3 regions of the Pantoea sp. X-Soil-ISGK-275 genome follow, and region 2 is predicted to be linked to each of the others. Evidence: predicted binding sites of a transcription regulator. Region 2 holds the regulator's gene; each other region holds the start of a gene.
What was found. The regulator LexA, encoded in region 2, represses DNA repair genes until DNA is damaged. The targets are predictions, from matches to a motif close to TNCTGTATGTACATACAGNA.
Positions count from the first base shown of each region.

Region 1: a site for LexA is predicted at 4,257-4,276, ahead of umuD (translesion error-prone DNA polymerase V autoproteolytic subunit). Genes of this name have one in related genera too.
Region 3: a site for LexA is predicted at 3,934-3,953, ahead of AC6I8A_RS08615 (metal-dependent hydrolase). Genes of this name have one in related genera too.

Region 1 covers NZ_AP035976.1:1,797,981-1,803,834, forward strand. The annotation lists gene katE (catalase HPII) at 1-369, shown strand, start outside; gene AC6I8A_RS08365 (sensor domain-containing diguanylate cyclase) at 641-2,209, shown strand; gene AC6I8A_RS08370 (hypothetical protein) at 2,218-2,469, opposite strand; gene umuC (translesion error-prone DNA polymerase V subunit UmuC) at 2,553-3,815, opposite strand; gene umuD (translesion error-prone DNA polymerase V autoproteolytic subunit) at 3,815-4,237, opposite strand; gene AC6I8A_RS08385 (GNAT family N-acetyltransferase) at 4,378-4,890, opposite strand; gene AC6I8A_RS08390 (hypothetical protein) at 5,088-5,366, shown strand; gene ycgZ (regulatory protein YcgZ) at 5,580-5,825, shown strand.
Region 2 covers NZ_AP035976.1:374,675-380,528, reverse strand. The annotation lists gene dinF (MATE family efflux transporter DinF) at 1-915, opposite strand, end outside; gene lexA (transcriptional repressor LexA) at 1,052-1,666, opposite strand; gene AC6I8A_RS01675 (diacylglycerol kinase) at 1,772-2,140, opposite strand; gene plsB (glycerol-3-phosphate 1-O-acyltransferase PlsB) at 2,268-4,691, shown strand; gene ubiA (4-hydroxybenzoate octaprenyltransferase) at 5,162-5,854, opposite strand, start outside.
Region 3 covers NZ_AP035976.1:1,846,401-1,852,254, forward strand. The annotation lists gene AC6I8A_RS08595 (multidrug effflux MFS transporter) at 1-613, opposite strand, end outside; gene osmE (osmotically-inducible lipoprotein OsmE) at 805-1,140, shown strand; gene AC6I8A_RS08605 (DUF6515 family protein) at 1,196-1,579, opposite strand; gene AC6I8A_RS08610 (L-cystine transporter) at 1,778-3,169, opposite strand; gene AC6I8A_RS08615 (metal-dependent hydrolase) at 3,323-3,913, opposite strand; gene kduD (2-dehydro-3-deoxy-D-gluconate 5-dehydrogenase KduD) at 4,054-4,815, opposite strand; gene kduI (5-dehydro-4-deoxy-D-glucuronate isomerase) at 4,829-5,665, opposite strand; gene hxpB (hexitol phosphatase HxpB) at 5,823-5,854, opposite strand, start outside.

The DNA of each region.
Region 1 (5,854 bases), 1.4 Mb from region 2:
CTGGCGGCGCATATGGGGCAAGTGCTGGCGGACGACGGCTCGGTGCTGCCGGTTGATGCCACCTTTACCGGTCTTCCTTCGCTGACCTTTGATGCGGTGATTGTGCCGGATGGCAATATTGATGCGTTGCTGCTGAGCGGCGATGCGCGCTATTTCCTGCTGGAAGCGTATAAGCATCTGAAAGCCATTGGTCTGAGCGGTGATGCGCGCCGATTCAAAGCGCAGTTCAACGTGCAGGATAATGAAACCGAAGAAGGGCTGGTGGAAGCGGTGAAAGCCGAAGGCAGCTTTATGGCGGATTTCCTCGCGTTGATGGCATCCCATCGCGTCTGGTCGCGCAGTAAAAAAGCGCTGACCGTCGCGGCATAAAACCCTCAGGGCGGCGCTTTCTGCTCCGTCCTGCTCTCTCTGCCTCTCAAATAAAAAAAGCCCGCATTTCGCGGGCTGGTCGATGTGACTACCGAATGATCTCGTTGTAAACGCGTGCCGTAGTGCAGCCACTGTGTGTGGTGGAGCTATACTACAGTAATATCTCGTTACTGGTCATATGAGTTATCGATGGTCCGAAATATATCCGCCTTATCACGTACTGCACCCATTACATGCTTAACTCTGTTGTAGCTTGAAAACAGAGGACAACATGCCGTTAAAAAGAAAAATGGATCCTAAGGCGACATCTGACGCGGGTTTGCAGCAAAGTATTGTGCTGTCCGGTCTCTTTTTGATTATCACCGTCGTGGGGATGAGCATCTGGACGCTGCGCGAAGACTGGCTCGGCACCGTGCGACAAACGCAGCAAACGGCGATGAACCTGGCGTTGTCGCAGTCGCGTCAGGCGGAAGATACCTTTTTGCAGACGGAGCTGTCGCTGCGGCAGATGCAGCGTGATCTCCAGCTGCAGCTGGCCACACATATTCAGGGCGCCGATCTGAGTAACACCATGCGCGAACTGCAACGTCGTCTGCCACAACTGCATGGACTCTTCTATTACGATGCCGAGGGCAAGTGGATCGCGACCTCTGCTGAACGCGTGCCCAACAATATTAATAACTCCGATCGTGAATATTTCACCTTTCAGCGCAGCAACCATCGTAACAGCGTGCATATTAGCCCGGTGATCACCAGTCGTAGCACCGGCGATTTGGTGATCCCCGTTTCCCTGCGCGTCAGTGATGCCAGTGGTGGATTTAAGGGCGTGTTGCTGGCCACAATCAAGGTGGATTTTTTCCGCCGCTTCTACAGCTACTATGAGATCGGTGCACGCGATGTGCTGGTGTTAATGCTGGCTGATAGCACCGTGCTCTATGCGCGTCCGATGCCAGACAGTTACATCGGTATGAATCTCTCAGCCAGCCCGCTGTTTCAGGAGATGCTGTCTAAGATGGATCGCGGCAGCGGGCAGTGGCGATCGGTGCTGGATGGGCAACCGCGTATCTTTGGTTTTGCCCGTTCCGATCGTTATCCGATTATTGTTGCAGCAGGTTACAACAGCGACGATCTGTTTCACGTGTGGGTCAACGGTCGGGCGCAGGATATTCTGCTCAGCATTATTCTGCTGCTGACCATCATCTTACTCGGCACCTTCCAGCTGCGTCAGGCACGTCGCGTGTTGCGCTACCAGCAGGAGCTGACGCTGCTGCGTGACGAACTGCACAACGCCAACCTGACGCTGAACAAACTCGCGCATGTCGATGGTTTAACCGGACTAGCGAATCGCCGGGAATTTGATCGTTTCCTGCGTGAAGCGTTAACCCATGCGGCGGCCAGCGGTAAACCGCTCTCGCTTATCATGATGGATATCGATTTCTTCAAACACTACAACGATACCTATGGTCACATTGCCGGGGATAAATGCCTGAAAGTGGTTGGCGAGGTGCTGTCGTCTGTCACTGGAAGACGTTCAGACATGGCCGCGCGCTATGGCGGCGAGGAGTTTGCACTGATATTACCGGATACCTCATTTGGTGAAGGGATGACCATTGCCAATCGCGTGGTTGAAGCGGTGAGGGTGATGCAGCTTCCCCATGTTGCTTCGCCCGTTGGCCATGTCACGCTCAGTGCCGGCTGCGCCACCACCGTTACGGCGGCGGCGGTGAGCGCCGTGAAACTGCTGGAATACGCCGATCATGCTTTGTATCAGGCAAAGCGTGAAGGGCGTGATGGGGCGAAAGGCATAAATATCGCCTCGCTGCCAGAAGAGCAGAAATAACCGTGGGTTTATTCCACGGCAGGCAGCTGGTATTTGATATATTGACGTAGCGCTTCGTGCATCTGGCTATTCCTTTCGTCCTCTAAGCCGCGCTCTTCATATTCTTTCGCCAGCTGAATAATCACCTCATCATATTTCCCTTTAAAGGTGATGTTATTAACCGCCACCTGCTTAATCATTAACTCGCGCAAGGCAGCGACTTCAATCTGCAGCTGGTTTACCGTTTCTTCCAGCTCGTTTACGCGTTCTTCATTCGACATAGGTTCTCCAGATGTTATTAAGCTGTGGCCGTGTCAGGGCCTGAATATCGCATTGGCATGCGTGTAATTCAAGCGTGAAGCGCTTACTTCGCCACCGGCAGATCCGCCAGCCGGGTGGTGTACGCCGGTGACAGCATCTCGCGCTTCATCGACCAGGGTTTCTGAATCCCCTGGCCAGCAAACCATAGCGCGCCGCGCTGGTGGGCATTCATCTTATCGATCAGGGCCATCAGTTGGTCACTATTATGACGCGGCTGATATTCCGCAAACAGATCAAGCTGCGCCACGCCATCGCTAAAGAAATCGCCCAACATCACGCCGCCTTTCATATAACGCTTACCGGGAACCCAGATACGATCTAAACAATTAAGCGTGGCCTGAATAATATCGCGACTGTCAGCGGTGGGCGTAATCAAGGTTTGACTGGCCGCATTGGCGTAATAAGGATGATGCGCATCGTGCGGGCTGGTGCGAATAAACGTCCCGATATGACGGCAATATTGCCGCTCGCTGCGCAGCTTCTCTGCGGCGCGCGCGGCGTAATTGGCGATGGCTTCGCGCATATCCTGATATTCGGTAATACGATCGCCAAACGAGCGCGAGCAGAGAATATTTTGTCGGTTGGGAACCACCTCCTCAAACGCCAGACAAGACTCGCCACATAATTCACGTACCGTGCGCTCCAGCACCACGCCGAAGTGTTTCCGGATCAGCGCGGTTGGGGTTTCCGCTAATTCCAGCGCGGTGTTAATCCCCATCAGGTTGAGCTTTTTCGATAAGCGCCGGCCCACGCCCCACACCTCTTCAACCTTGACGAGTTTCATCAACTCGCGCTGACGGTGGGGCAAAGAGAGATCCATCACGTTCTCGGCTTTGGTCCAGCGTTTGGCCGCCCAGTTGGCGAGTTTGGCGAGGGTTTTGGTCGGTGCAATGCCGACACCCACGCGCAGATGGGTGTCCTGATAAATGCGGTCGCGGATATCGCAGCCTAACTGTTCAAACGTCATGCAGGCATTGATGCCGGTAACATCAACGAAGGCTTCGTCGATGGAATACTCATCCACACGCGTGGATATCAGCGCCAGCGTCTCCATCACGCGGCGCGACATATCGCCATACAACGCATAGTTAGACGAGAACACCACCACGTTGTGACGCATCAGCTCTTCGCGATGTTTGAAGTAGGGCGCGCCCATCTTGATGCCCAGCGCCTTGGCTTCTCTGCTCAGGGAAATAATGCAGCCGTCGTTATTCGACAGCACCACAATCGGTTTGCCACGCAGATCCGGGCGAAACACCGTTTCACAGCTGGCGTAAAACGAATTCACATCCACCAGGGCAAACATCAGCGGCCTATGGTTTTAATCACGTGTTTAACGATGCCGAAGACTTCGAACTCATCGGCGTCAGGAATGGCGATAATCGCATGGGTTACGTTCATCGGTTTGAGATGCAGGTAAGGCTGCAGCATCAGCTGTTTCACGGTGAACTCGCCGGAAAGTGACGCCACCACAATGTCACCGTGTTTGGGTTTCAGCGAGCTGTCCACCACCAGCATGTCGCCCTCATTGATCCCGATGTCGATCATCGAGTCACCGCTGACTCTGATGAAGTAGGTTGAACTGGGGTGATCGACTAAAAAGTCGTTGAGGTCGATGCGTTGTTCAACGTAGTCCTGAGCTGGGGACGGAAAGCCGCAGGGCACGCGGCTGATGAACAAGGGTAAGGCGAGAATGGCGCGGATTTCCGCGGGCTGATAAAACTGCATGGCTACGATCTCAAATCATTACTGTATGTGTATACAGTAATGTCGATTGGGCAGTTTGATCAAGCCAGAACCGGCAATGATTTGCAAAACAGTTGGCAACAAAGGATATTTATTTTGTGCCGAATGGCGTGCCGCTGCGCTTAAATCATCATTCCCATGATCTGCAGAGTGCTCTGCTGCGAGGCGGTAACAAACGGAATGTCTTTGATGTGCTGCATGCCAAAGGCTTCATAGAACTTACGTGCACGCACATTATCGCCTAACACTTCCAGCCACAGATAGCCTTCACGCTTGTCGCGCGCTTCATTGATGATGCTCTCGAACATCCAGCGGCCGTAATTTTTGCCGGTTTCTTCCGGATTGAGGTACAGCTTATTCAGCAGCGCGCCGCTCATGCCGGAATCCGGTACCGGCGTGTTCCAGGTGACTTTGGCAAAGCCAATCGGCTTGTCGGTCTCGGCGATCAGCCAGCTCTCGTTGGGGGCCGCGAGGCTGCTATTCAGCTCCGCCAGGCCATATTCCTTGTCGATAAAGGCATCCAGCTCTTCTGCGGAAACCCACATATGTTTAAAATGCGCGCTGTAGGTCATGCGCCCCAGCAGGTGCAGCAGCTCTGCATCCTCTGCCTTGGCTTTGCGTATGGTGAACTCCATGCCAGATTTCCTTGCTTCATTCTTGTTATTAATTCACATCGTCGGTGCGAGCAGAGGCCACCGAAGGGCAGTTACCATAACGTGTTAGTAACAAAAACCCAAGATAACCAGAGCTTTCTGTTAACAAGGTATCACGCTGATGATCTATAGTGAGTAGTGAGAACTAAGCGTAAGCCCATATTCTCAGGAGGTAGAAGATGTCAGATTCGCAACCTAAAATTATCGGCGAAGCCGCCTATGCGTTACTGCTACGTCGTGAGGATGTCAGCGTCTCATCGCTGCTGACAGAGCTCGCGCGCATGGCGAGAAAAGAGCAAAACACGCAACAGCAGCAGCGCATTGCCCAGGCTCAGCAATGGTTGCTCACGCACCGTCAACCGGCGGGCAGCGACAACCGCGTCCATTCCGCGTTGCGCGGGTTGAGTCGTCAGGAAGGCAGCGTCAGAATGCCTTCGGCCGATACCGACGACAGTTGACCAGCCCAATAAGTTCACGCGTCGATGACTTTCGGCGCTGAGCGCACGGATTTGGAAATAAAAGCTTTCCAATTATCCTAATTCACCTTTATTAGCACTTTTTGCAACAAATCCCGCCTGCTAACTTGAGTAAGCTCCTTGTACAGCTTTTTGCTACCTGTACAACTTTACTTAGGTCAAATGATCTAACTTTTTTAATTATTGGGGTCAATTATGCGTCAGAACGGATACACGCCGAGTTCAGTCGAGGCCATTGCCAACTACTTCAGCAAAGCGTCGCTGCCATCGCAGCAGGAAACATTGGGTCAGATCGTGGTTGAAATCTTACGCGAAGGCCGTAATCTCAACCGCAAATCGCTCTGTACCAAGCTGCTGCGCAGACTGGAACTGGCCGCCAACGCCGAAGAAGAGCATCACTATCATCAGCTGATTGGCTTATTATTTGAACGCGAAAGCTGAGAGCCTGTCAGATTTCAAACTTGTACAAG
Region 2 (5,854 bases):
ACTGCGATCTTTGGCCCCAACCGCTTCACCCGAACAGGCTTCAACCGCATAGGCAAAACCATCCAGCGCGTATGCGGTAAAAGTGAGAAACATCAACAGCACCGCATTGACCGCCACCACATCCGGGCCAATCCGCGCGCCAAGGATGGTGAGTGACGCGAAGCAAATTTGCAGCATCAAAGAACGCAGCATAATGTCGCGATTGAGGCGGAATAGCCGCGCCGCATCGCCACGCCAACTGCTTTTAAGCAGAGTAAAATGGATACCGCGCATGTTCAGCACGCGCGCCACCATCCACAAACCCACGCCCAGCGTGACATATTCTGCCAGCGCGGTGGCCGCCGCCGCGCCAGCCACACCCCAATGCAGTTTGAGTACGAACAGCAGATCAAGCAGGATATTCACCAGATTGCCGATGATCAGCAGCACCATCGGTGCGCGCGCATACTGCACGCCTAGCAGCCAGCCAAGAATCACCAAATTGGCTAAGGCTGCGGGGGCACTCAGCCAGCGAATCTCAATAAATATTTGCGCCTGCTGCTGCACTTCCGGGCTGCCGCCCATTAAAGCTGCCGCCAGGCTGCTTACCGGCGTTCGCAGCACCATAAACAGCACGCCAAAAACCAGGGCAATCAGCAGCGGTTGCGTTAAGGCGCGCGCCAGCGCGGTTTTGTCATTGGCGCCAAATGCCTGAGCGGTCAATCCGGTGGTGCTCATGCGCAGGAATAGCAGAAGCATAAAGATGAAGCTGGTCGCTGTTGTGCCCACGGCGACGCCACCGAGGTAAATCGGGCTATCGAGATGACCAATAACGGCGGTATCCACCACGCCCAGTAACGGGACGGTGATATTTGACAGGATCATCGGCAGCGCTAGCCGCCAGAGTGTTTTATCTGAAGAGGAAAACAGCTGCATCAGCCCATTCCGTTGTGTGCGGTAATCAGCGTAATGGCGCCAGCATGAGCCGCAGAAAGAGTCACAGAGAAGTAAAACAGCAGACTGCGGTCAGCGCAAATTCGCACCGCCGCAGTTGGGGAGGATCAGAAACTGATCAGAGCCACTCGCCGTTGCGTACAATCCCGACAGCTAAACCTTCAATGGTTAGCGACTGCTCACGGGTATCAACGACAATCGGCTGGAAATCGGTGTTTTCCGGCAGCAGATGGACAATCGCGCCCTGCTTTTTCCAGCGTTTCACGGTGACTTCATCATCAATGCGCGCCACGACAACCTGGCCGTTACGCACTTCCTGCGTTTTATGCACGGCTAACAGATCGCCATCCATAATGCCGATATCTTTCATCGACATGCCGCTCACGCGCAGCAGGAAATCGGCACTCGGTTTGAACAGATTCGCATCCACCTGATAGTGGGCTTCAATATGTTCCTGCGCCAGCAAGGGTTCACCGGCAGCGACGCGACCAATCAGCGGCAACCCTTCGCTTGGTTCTTCTTCCATTAGTAAACGAATCCCGCGCGATGCGCCGGAAACAATTTCAATTACGCCTTTACGCGCCAGCGCTTTCAGATGCTCTTCAGCAGCATTGGGCGAGCGAAAACCCAGTTGCGCAGCAATTTCCGCACGCGTTGGCGGCATGCCCGTCTGGTTAATATGGTCGCGAATCAGGTCATAGACCTGTTGCTGCCGTGCAGTTAACGCTTTCATCCCGCCCCCTGGTTGTTTATACAGTCGCTGTGAGTATATACAGGTATTCGCGAAATGAAAACCGTAACAGAGGGAAAAATCAGCGGTTTGATGAATCTGGAATCCCTATCTCAAATGCGTCCAGAGCAGCGCGATCCAGACGAACAGAGCCAGTAAGATAGTCAGCAATACGGCGGCCGATCCCATATCTTTGGCGCGGCCCGCGAGCGGATGTTGTTCCTGCCCGATGCGGTCGACCACCGCCTCGATAGCGCTATTAAGGATCTCAACGATGATAACCAGCACCACCGAGCCAATCATCAAGATGCGGGAGAGGGTATCTACATCCAGCCAGCACGCCACGAGAATGGCCACCAGCGCGGCAACGGCTTCCTGCCGAAATGCGGCTTCATGCTGCCATGCGGCACGTAGGCCCTGCCAGGAATAACCGGCTGCTTTCACTATTCTTATTAAACCGGTGACGTTATTTGCCATGTCTATGGAACCCTTGAACTATTTTGACGTCAATGTGTGGGCAGTTTGAGGCGGCAGAGCCACAGACCTTCGCTGCGCTTTCTGGTATGCTTGCCGCGCTTTGCTAACAAGAGGCTTAAAGTTGTCTATGTCAGGTTGGCGTAAACTCTATTACAAATTATTGAATTTACCACTCTCTATTTTGGTAAAAAGTAAGGTCATTCCGACCGATCCCGTTTCTGAACACGGGATCGATCCGACACGTCCGGTGATGTATGTTTTGCCTTATGATTCAAAGGCTGATCTGCTCACGCTGCGTGCTCAATGCCTGAAACATGATCTGCCCGATCCGCTGGCTCCGCTGGAGATCGATGGCACCCTGCTGCCGCGCCACGTGTTTATCCACGATGGCCCACGCGTGATTCCCTATTTCGTGGCCAATCCCGAATCGGTGAAGTTGTTCCACGATTATCTGGATTTGCACCGCAGCAACCCGCAACTCGACGTGCAAATGCTGCCGGTCGCGGTGATGTTTGGTCGCGCGCCGGGACGTGAAACATCCGGTGAATCCACGCCGCATCTGCGCGTGCTGAATGGCGTGCAGAAGTTCTTCGCCATTTTGTGGCACGGCCGCGACAGCTTTGTCCGCTTCTCGCAAACCGTTTCGCTACGCCAGATGGCGACCGAACACGGTACCGATAAGTCGATTGCGCAGAAGCTGGCTCGCGTGGCGCGCATTCATTTTGCCCGCCAACGTCTGGCTGCGGTCGGCCCGCGTCTGCCTGCACGTCAGGATCTCTTCAACAAGCTTTTACAGTCCAAAGCGATTGAAAAAGCGGTAGAAGATGAAGCACGCAGCAAAAAGATTTCGCATGAGAAAGCCCAGCAGAACGCCATCGAAATGATGGAAGAAGTGGCGGCGAACTTCTCTTACGAAGCGATTAAGGTCACTGACCGCGTGATGGGCTGGCTGTGGAGCCGCCTGTATCAGGGCATCAACGTACATGGCGGTGAGCGCGTGCGTCAGCTGGCGCAGGATGGTCATGAGATTGTCTATGTGCCCTGCCACCGCAGCCACATGGATTATCTGCTGCTCTCCTACGTGCTTTATCATCAAGGCCTGGTGCCGCCGCACATTGCTGCGGGGATCAACCTGAACTTCTGGCCAGCCGGCCCGATTTTCCGTCGCCTGGGCGCGTTCTTTATTCGTCGTACCTTTAAGGGCAACAAACTCTATTCCACCGTGTTCCGTGAATATCTCGGCGAGCTGTTTAGCCGTGGTTACTCCGTTGAATATTTTGTGGAAGGCGGACGTTCGCGTACCGGCCGTTTACTGGACCCGAAAACCGGCACCCTGTCGATGACGCTGCAGGCGATGCTGCGTGGCGGCAGTCGCCCGATCACCTTCGTGCCGATCTACATCGGTTACGAGCACGTGATGGAAGTGGGCACGTATGCCAAAGAGCTGCGTGGCGCGGCCAAAGAGAAAGAGAGCTTCCTGCAGATGGTGCGCGGCTTGCGTAAGCTGCGCAATCTTGGTCAGGGCTACGTTAACTTCGGCGAACCGCTGCCGTTGATGAACTACCTGAACAAAAACGTGCCGGACTGGCGCGATGCGATTGATCCTATCGAACCGCAACGCCCTGCGTGGATGACACCTGCTGTGAATGACATTGCGGCGAAGCTGATGGTGCGCATTAACGAAGCCGGTGCGGCCAACGCCATGAACCTGTGCGTGACTGCGCTGCTGGCGTCACGTCAGCGTTCATTAACTCGCGAACAGCTGATTGAGCAGTTAGAGTGCTACACCCAACTGCTGCGCAACGTGCCGTATTCGCCAGAAGCCACGGTGCCCGATATGAGCGCCGAAGCGCTGCTTGACCACGCGATGGGCATGAACAAGTTCGAGACCGAGCAAGACAGCATTGGCGACATTATCATTCTGCCGCGCGAGCAGGCAGTGCTGATGACCTACTATCGCAACAACATTCATCACATGTTAGTGATGCCATCGTTGATTGCCGCCATCGTGCAGCAACATCGTGAAATCAGCGAAGCAGAGCTGCTGCGTCAGGTGAGCCTGGTATATCCGATGCTAAAGAGCGAGTTGTTCTTACGCTGGGACAAGGCGGAGTTGCCTGCACTACTTAACGCACTCTGTGCAGAGATGGCGCGCCAGGGCCTGATCACCTTGCAGGATGGTCAACTAAGAATGACGCCGGCACGTCACCGTTCGCTGCAACTGCTGGCGGCGGGTATTCGTGAGACGCTTCAGCGCTTCGCGATTACCTTCGCTATCCTCAGCGCGAAACCGGCCATCAACCGTGGCACGCTGGAGAAAGAGAGCCGCACCCTGGCTCAACGCCTTTCTGTATTGCACGGTATCAACGCACCCGAGTTCTTTGATAAAGCGGTATTCACTGCATTGGTACTTACGCTGCGTGATGAAGGTTATATCAGTGACAAAGGCGATGCCGATGCGGAACGCAGCCATATGATGTGGCAGATGCTGGCGGAGCTGGTCACCAGCGATGTCCGTCTGACGATTGAGAGCGCGGTCACCCACGATTAGTAGGCGACATGAAAACACAAAGGCGCACTTCGGTGCGCCCTGCTAAGTCCTCGCTATTCTCCCACGATCCCTCCTGCCTGATGACTCATCTCGGTCGCCATGAATGGCGACCCTACGAGACTTGTAGCGATGGCGAGTCAAAATTATGCCTTGATGGTGCAGCGCGGGTGTTGAGGCGACATCCCAACTCGCTGAACGAGTGAGGGATTCCAGGGCGAGCCGCATGGATGCGGCGAGAGGTGGCGCTGAGCAGGAGCGAATCGCCACCGGTCCGTCAGGAATCGTGAACGAGTGAAGGCACCGCGCAGCGGCGAGCTGGGCTGGCGCAAGGCCCGGGAGTGCAGAGGGCGCGGCCAGGCGCTCTCTGCTCGGTCGCCGCACGAAGGTGCTGCAACTGCCTCAGCGCAAAGCGAACGAAAGTCGCTCTGCGCTTAACTGAACAATATTACGCTTCAGTGCGCCTTTTTTGTTTATAACAAATCCGCGAACGGCACGGTGCTGAGCAGAATGCCGAGAAACAGCACCATGCCCACATAGTTGTTATTCAGAAACGCCTGGAAGCAGGGATCACGCTCGCGCTGGGCAATCAGCTTCTGCTGATGCACAAACAAACCAGCTGCCAGTAACAGTGACCAGTAAAACGCGCCATTCAGATTGAGCATCATGCCCACCAATGCCATTAGGCCAAGCGTCGCCAGCTGCAATAAACCGATAATCAGTTTGTCATAACGACCAAACAGAATCGCCGTCGACTTCACACCAATCTTCAAATCGTCATCACGATCGACCATTGCGTACTGCGTGTCATAGGCCACCGTCCAGCAGATATTTGCCAGGAAAACCAGCCAGCAGACCAAAGGTAAAGACTCACTAACTGCCGCCCAACCCATGGGAATCGCCCAGCCAAATGCCGCGCCGAGCACCACCTGCGGCAGATGCGTATAGCGCTTCATAAACGGATAAACCCACGCCAGCGCCAGGCCGCCAAATGACAGCAAAATGGTCATGGTGTTCATGGTCAGCACCAGCATAAACGCCAGCAAGCCGAGACCGGCGAAAAGCAGTTTGGCCTCTTTCTCAGATACCGCGCCGCTGGCCAGCGGACGTGACGCCGTGCGCTTTACGTGACCATCGATTTTGCGGTCAGCGTAGTCATTGATGAC
Region 3 (5,854 bases), 1.5 Mb from region 2:
CCGCCCAGGTAGAAAAGATCGAGCCCTGACTGCGGCGCTCAGGCGGTAAAGTTTCGTGCAATTTCCAGCGGGCGAGAAAGATCAACACGATGGCGATGCAGCCGAGCACCACGAAAATGCCGCGCCAGTTGAGCACCGTCATCAAGGCTCCGCCCAGCACCGGCGCACCAATTGGCGCTAACCCGTTGACCAGCATCAGCAGGGCAAAGAAACGCGTCAGTTCATGACCGCTGTACATATCACGGGCAATCGCACGCGACAGCACCGCGCCGCCTGCGCCCGCCAATCCTTCAAATAAACGAGCCACTAACAGCGAGTTGATATCTTTTGCCAGCGCACAGCCAATCGAGGCAATAAACAGCAGCACCAGCGATAACAGCAGCGGACGCAGGCGACCAAATTTGTCGCTCATTGGGCCAAACAGCAACTGACCGGCACCCAAACCGAGCAAGCCGGCGGTGAGGCTCAGCTGCGCCGTGGCGGTTTCGGTGTGCAGATCGTGCGCCAGTTCCGGCAGCGCCGGCAGGTAAAGATCGATACAAAGTGGCCCGAGCGCCGCGAGCAGGCCCAGCGTGATGGCATAAACCAGCCGATGAGAAGGTGCAGGTGTCATTAATCCTCTTTCTTTATTCATTGCTATAGGTATTTTTTCGCGGGTGATTATACGAACCGTAGCGCATCAACACAGCATTTTTACCAAATCCTAACGCTTCTGAATTTAGCTAAATTTATCCCATAAAGTTGATAAATCTGGATTTATGTTCCAGGCTAATTTCATACGGACAAAAAACGAGGAACAACAATATGAATAAAGTGATGGGATGTATCGCTGCTGCTATGACGCTGGCAGCCCTGTCAGGTTGTACGACTTATGACAAAGCTGAAAGCTACGTAACCAAGCCTGTGGTGAAGGATGTGAAGAAAGGGATGACGCGCGATCAGGTTCGCCAGATTGCCGGTCCAGCTTCTACTGAAATCACCATGGTTCACGCCCGCGGTACTTGCCAGACCTACGTGATTGGCGAGCGCGACGGCAAACCGCAGACCTATTTCGTTAGCTATAACGATACCGGTCGCGTCATGAACTACGGTTTCCAGAGCTGTAAAGACTACGATACCGATCCGCAAGCGGCTCAGTAATCGCAGCAGAATAAGAAACGGCCCGTCATTGACGGGCCGTTTTTCCTTGTGGCGCTTATAAACCGTAAGGACGCGGCACTTCGATATACTCGCCGCCAATCTCGCGCTGGTAGTAATGACCTTCCTGCACGTAATAACGCTTGCCGTTGAAATCCAGCACGCGCATACCGCCGCCCGGCGGGGCTTCAGGCGGCTGCACCACCACATAGGTGTCGCCCTGACGCTGATAGTAGTTGCCGTTCAGCATGTAATAGGTCAGACCGCCCAGCAACACGGCGGTTGCTGCTTCGGGTAGGAAACGCAGCGGGCCGGGACCACCCCAACGTGGACCTCCACCCCAATGCGGGCCTGGGCCGGGGCCCCAACCGCCGGGATGGGCAAAACTGATGGCTGGTGTTAATAAGGTTAACGCCAGCACCGAGGCGATAACTGTTTTCATCGGTGATTCTCCTGCTGTGATTAACTGCAGAATTGGCCTTCCTGAGCGAAAACTCAAGCGAAAAGCGGCTGATTTTTCCTCTGTTTACCATGCTTAACGTTTTCCTGACGCTAGCGCCATGATTGGGGGGGATTGGGGAGGAAAGAACATAAAAAAACGGCAGACCTTGCGGTCTGCCGTTGTTGGAACGCATCACATTTAGCGGTGTGCCAGTTCGGCGTGCTCGTCGCTCTCCAGCACTTTTTTGTCGGTCAATCCGAGCCAGCGGCTGGTGAGTGAACCGGCGGTCATTGAACCATTGACGTTGAGCGCGGTACGGCCCATATCGATCAGCGGCTCGATGGAGATCAGCAGCGCGACCAACGTCACCGGCAAGCCCATCGCAGGCAGCACAATCAGTGCGGCGAAGGTAGCACCGCCGCCGACGCCGGCCACACCGGCAGAACTCAGCGTTACGATACCTACCAGCGTCGCAATCCACATTGGGTCAAACGGGTTGATACCCACGGTTGGCGCAACCATCACTGCCAGCATGGTCGGATAGAGACCCGCACAACCGTTCTGGCCGATGGTGGCACCGAACGAGGCTGAGAAGCTGGCGATCGATTCCGGCACGCCAAGGCGACGCGTCTGGGTTTCCACGTTCAGGGGAATACTGGCGGCGCTGGAGCGGCTGGTGAAGGCAAAGGTGATCACCGGCCACACTTTACGGAAGAAGCGCATTGGGTTGATGCCGTTAATCGACAGCAGCAGCGCGTGCACGGCAAACATGATTGCCAGACCGAGATAAGAGGCCACCACGAAGCCACCCAGCTTGATGATGTCTTGCAGGTTGGAACCGGCCACCACTTTGGTCATCAGCGCCAGTACGCCGTACGGCGTCAGCTTCATGATCAAACGCACCAGCTTCATCACCCAGGATTGCAGGGTATCGATCGCCACCAGTACGCGCTCGCCTTTTACCTTGTCATCTTTCAGCAGTTGCAGCGCCGCTACACCGAGGAAGGCGGCGAAAATCACTACGCTGATGATCGAGGTTGGATTGGCGCCAGCCAGATCGGCAAACGGGTTTTTCGGAATGAAGGAGAGCAGCAGCTGCGGCGTGCTGAGATCAGCCACTTTGCCTACGTAGTTGCTCTGAATCGCGGTCAGACGCGCGGTTTCCTGCGCACCCTGCACCAAACCTTCAGCGCTCAGGCCAAACAGGCCGGTCACCAGCACACCGACCAGCGCGGAGATGGCGGTGGTAAACAGCAGCACACCAATGGTCAGCACGCTGATTTTACCCAGAGATGAGGCATTGTGCAGACGTGCGACCGCACTCAGGATCGAAGCGAAAACCAGCGGCATCACAATCATCTGCAGCAGTTGCACGTAGCCGTTACCAACGATGTTGAACCAGCCAATCGACGCTTTCACCGTTGGGCTGTTTTCGCCATAGATGGTTTGCAGCGCCAGACCAAATGCCACACCGAGAACCAAACCGGTCAGCACGCGCTTTGACAGGCTCCAGCTTTGGTTGCCAATGCGATTCAGCAGAATCAGCAGCGCGACAAACGCCACGATATTAATAATGAGGGGAAAATCCATGCTCAACTCCAGAGTGTGACGTGCCATCGCCCTGGGATGGCACGTAAAACAGTAAGTCCCCGTTAGGGAATATTTAGAATGTTATCAGTTGAGCGTGGGGCGGGCTTATACCCAAAAAGAATGTTTTATAACTATATCGCTTGATTCGACTGGTTATTGACCGTTTTGACCATTAACCAACCGACCGACGCCATTTTGTAGCGTATTGAACAATTGTTCCGGCCAGCCGTTGGCACCAAAAGAGGGCATGCCAGGTGGGAACCACAACGCATAACCGACCAGCGCCAGGCAAAGTGCGCGCTCCAGCTGGTTCCCTTTCTGGCTCTTCAGGATGGGCAAACGGAAGCGCCAGCGGCAAGGCCACAGTAAAGGCACGCCAGCGGGCGTTAGCATATCGGCGAAAATATGGCTGAGATAGCCGAGCGTCATGCCTTGCAGCACATCGGCGGGAAGAAACCAGTCGGCGGGCACATTGATCTGGAATAGCCACAAGCCCACCGCTACCGCCAGCAAACTGTGGGTAAAACCGCGATGACCAAAGGCGCGGGCGATGGGATGCGATAGCCACTTTAATCGCTGGCCTAACACGGATTTAGGGTGATCGATATCGGGCAGCAGGCAGGTTAACAGCGCAGCAGGCACTAAATGCCACCAATCGGCGCTGGCCAGGACTGGCGTCAGCTCCGCGCGCTTGGCAAAAATGGCGCTGGCAATGGCAAAAATGATATGGCCTTCGGCCGTCATGATGAAACCTGGCTGCATAAAACTGTCGATGCATCCAGTATAGGGATTTATCCAGTGAATGAGAATGGTGACGCTGTAACGAAGCGTTAATATTTTTCACTTTCCCGCGTCACAATGACGCGGGAAAATAACGGGTTAGCTTAGCGCGCTAACCATCCGCCATCGACGGCCAATGTATAACCTTGCACATAATCGGAGGCGCTAGAGGCGAGGAACACAATCGGGCCCATCATGTCATCCGGGATGCCCCAGCGACCCGATGGAATGCGGCCTAAAATTTCCTCGTTGCGTAACTCATCGCTGCGCAGCTGTTCGGTGTTATTGGTGGCCATGTAGCCTGGTGCAATGGCGTTGACGTTGATGCCGTGCTTGGCCCATTCGTTGGCCATCAGACGGGTTAACCCCATCACCGCGCTTTTTGATGCGGTATAAGAAGGCACGCGAATGCCGCCCTGGAACGACAGCATCGAGGCGATATTGATGATCTTGCCACCGTTGCCTTGCGCGATAAACTGACGCGCGACCTGCTGCGACAGGAAGAACAGGCTTTTGCTGTTGATGTTCATTACATCATCCCAATCCTGTTCGCTGAAGTTGAGTGCATCCTCGCGGCGAATGATGCCGGCGTTATTAACCAGAATGTCGATGCGACCGGCCTGCGCCACCGCCTGTTCAACAATGTGCGGCACAACGGACGGTTTGGTCAGATCGGCCTGAATCGACCAAAAACGGCGGCCTAACGCCTCCACTTTGGCCTGCGTGTCATCCGGCCCGGCGCGATTGACACCAATTATGTCACATCCTGCCTGCGCCAGACCCAGCGCCATACCTTGTCCCAAACCGGTATTGCAGCCGGTGACCAGTGCGACTTTGCCTGCAAGATTAAATGCGTTGAGTATCATGATCCGCTCCTTGTTAGCGCAGCGCGCTGATGGCGACGTGGTCCATGTCATCGAATACCTGGTTTTCGCCCACCATGCCCCAGATAAAGGTATAGCGTTGCGTTCCCACGCCCGCGTGAATCGACCAGCTAGGTGAAATTACCGCCTGCTCGTTGTGAACTAAGAGATGACGCGTCTCCTGCGGCTGGCCCATCATGTGGAACACGGCGCTGTCGTCGGCCATATCGAAGTAGAAGTAGACCTCCATGCGACGCTCATGAGTGTGACACGGCATGGTGTTCCACAGGTTGCCGTCATCAAGGCGGGTTAATCCCATGGTTAACTGGCAGGTTGGCAACACGTCGGGCACGATGAATTTATTGATGGTGCGGCGATTCGAGGTGGCGGCATCGCCTAACGTGGCTTTCACTGCCTCGGCGAGGGTGATTTTTTTGTCCGGATAATGAGTGTGTGCCGGCGCGCTGTTGTAGTAAAACTTCGCCGGATGATTAGCATCGCTACTGCGGAAAATCACGCTCTGCGCGCCTTGTCCGACATATAACGCTTCCTGATTCCCAATCTCCCAGGTATTGCCATCCACTTCAATCAGTCCCGGCCCACCGATGTTGATTACGCCGAGCTCGCGGCGCTCGAGGAAGTAACTAACTCCCAGCTGTTTACCCACTTCGTGGCCGATGGTCACGGATTTCTGCACCGGCATTACGCCGCCGATGATGATGCGATCGATATGGCTATAAGTGAGGGTGTAATTGTCGGCGTCGAAAATCTTGTCGATCAGAAACTCACGGCGCAGGCCGTCAGTGTCCAGTGTTTTGGCATGTTCGCTATGAATGCTTTGACGAATGTCCATCTCAGGCCTCTTAAGAGTCAAAGGAAGTGGTCCCGATGCGGGTCTTTGGGCATCTTAAGTAGGATGGGATGTGAATTCAATAAAAATGAAACGATGTTTTATTTATTTGTGTGTGCGATCAAATTGCACAAAAAAGCCCGCGATAAGCGGGCTGCGGTTAACCGTGCAGATGCTCGGGTTTGAGCTGGG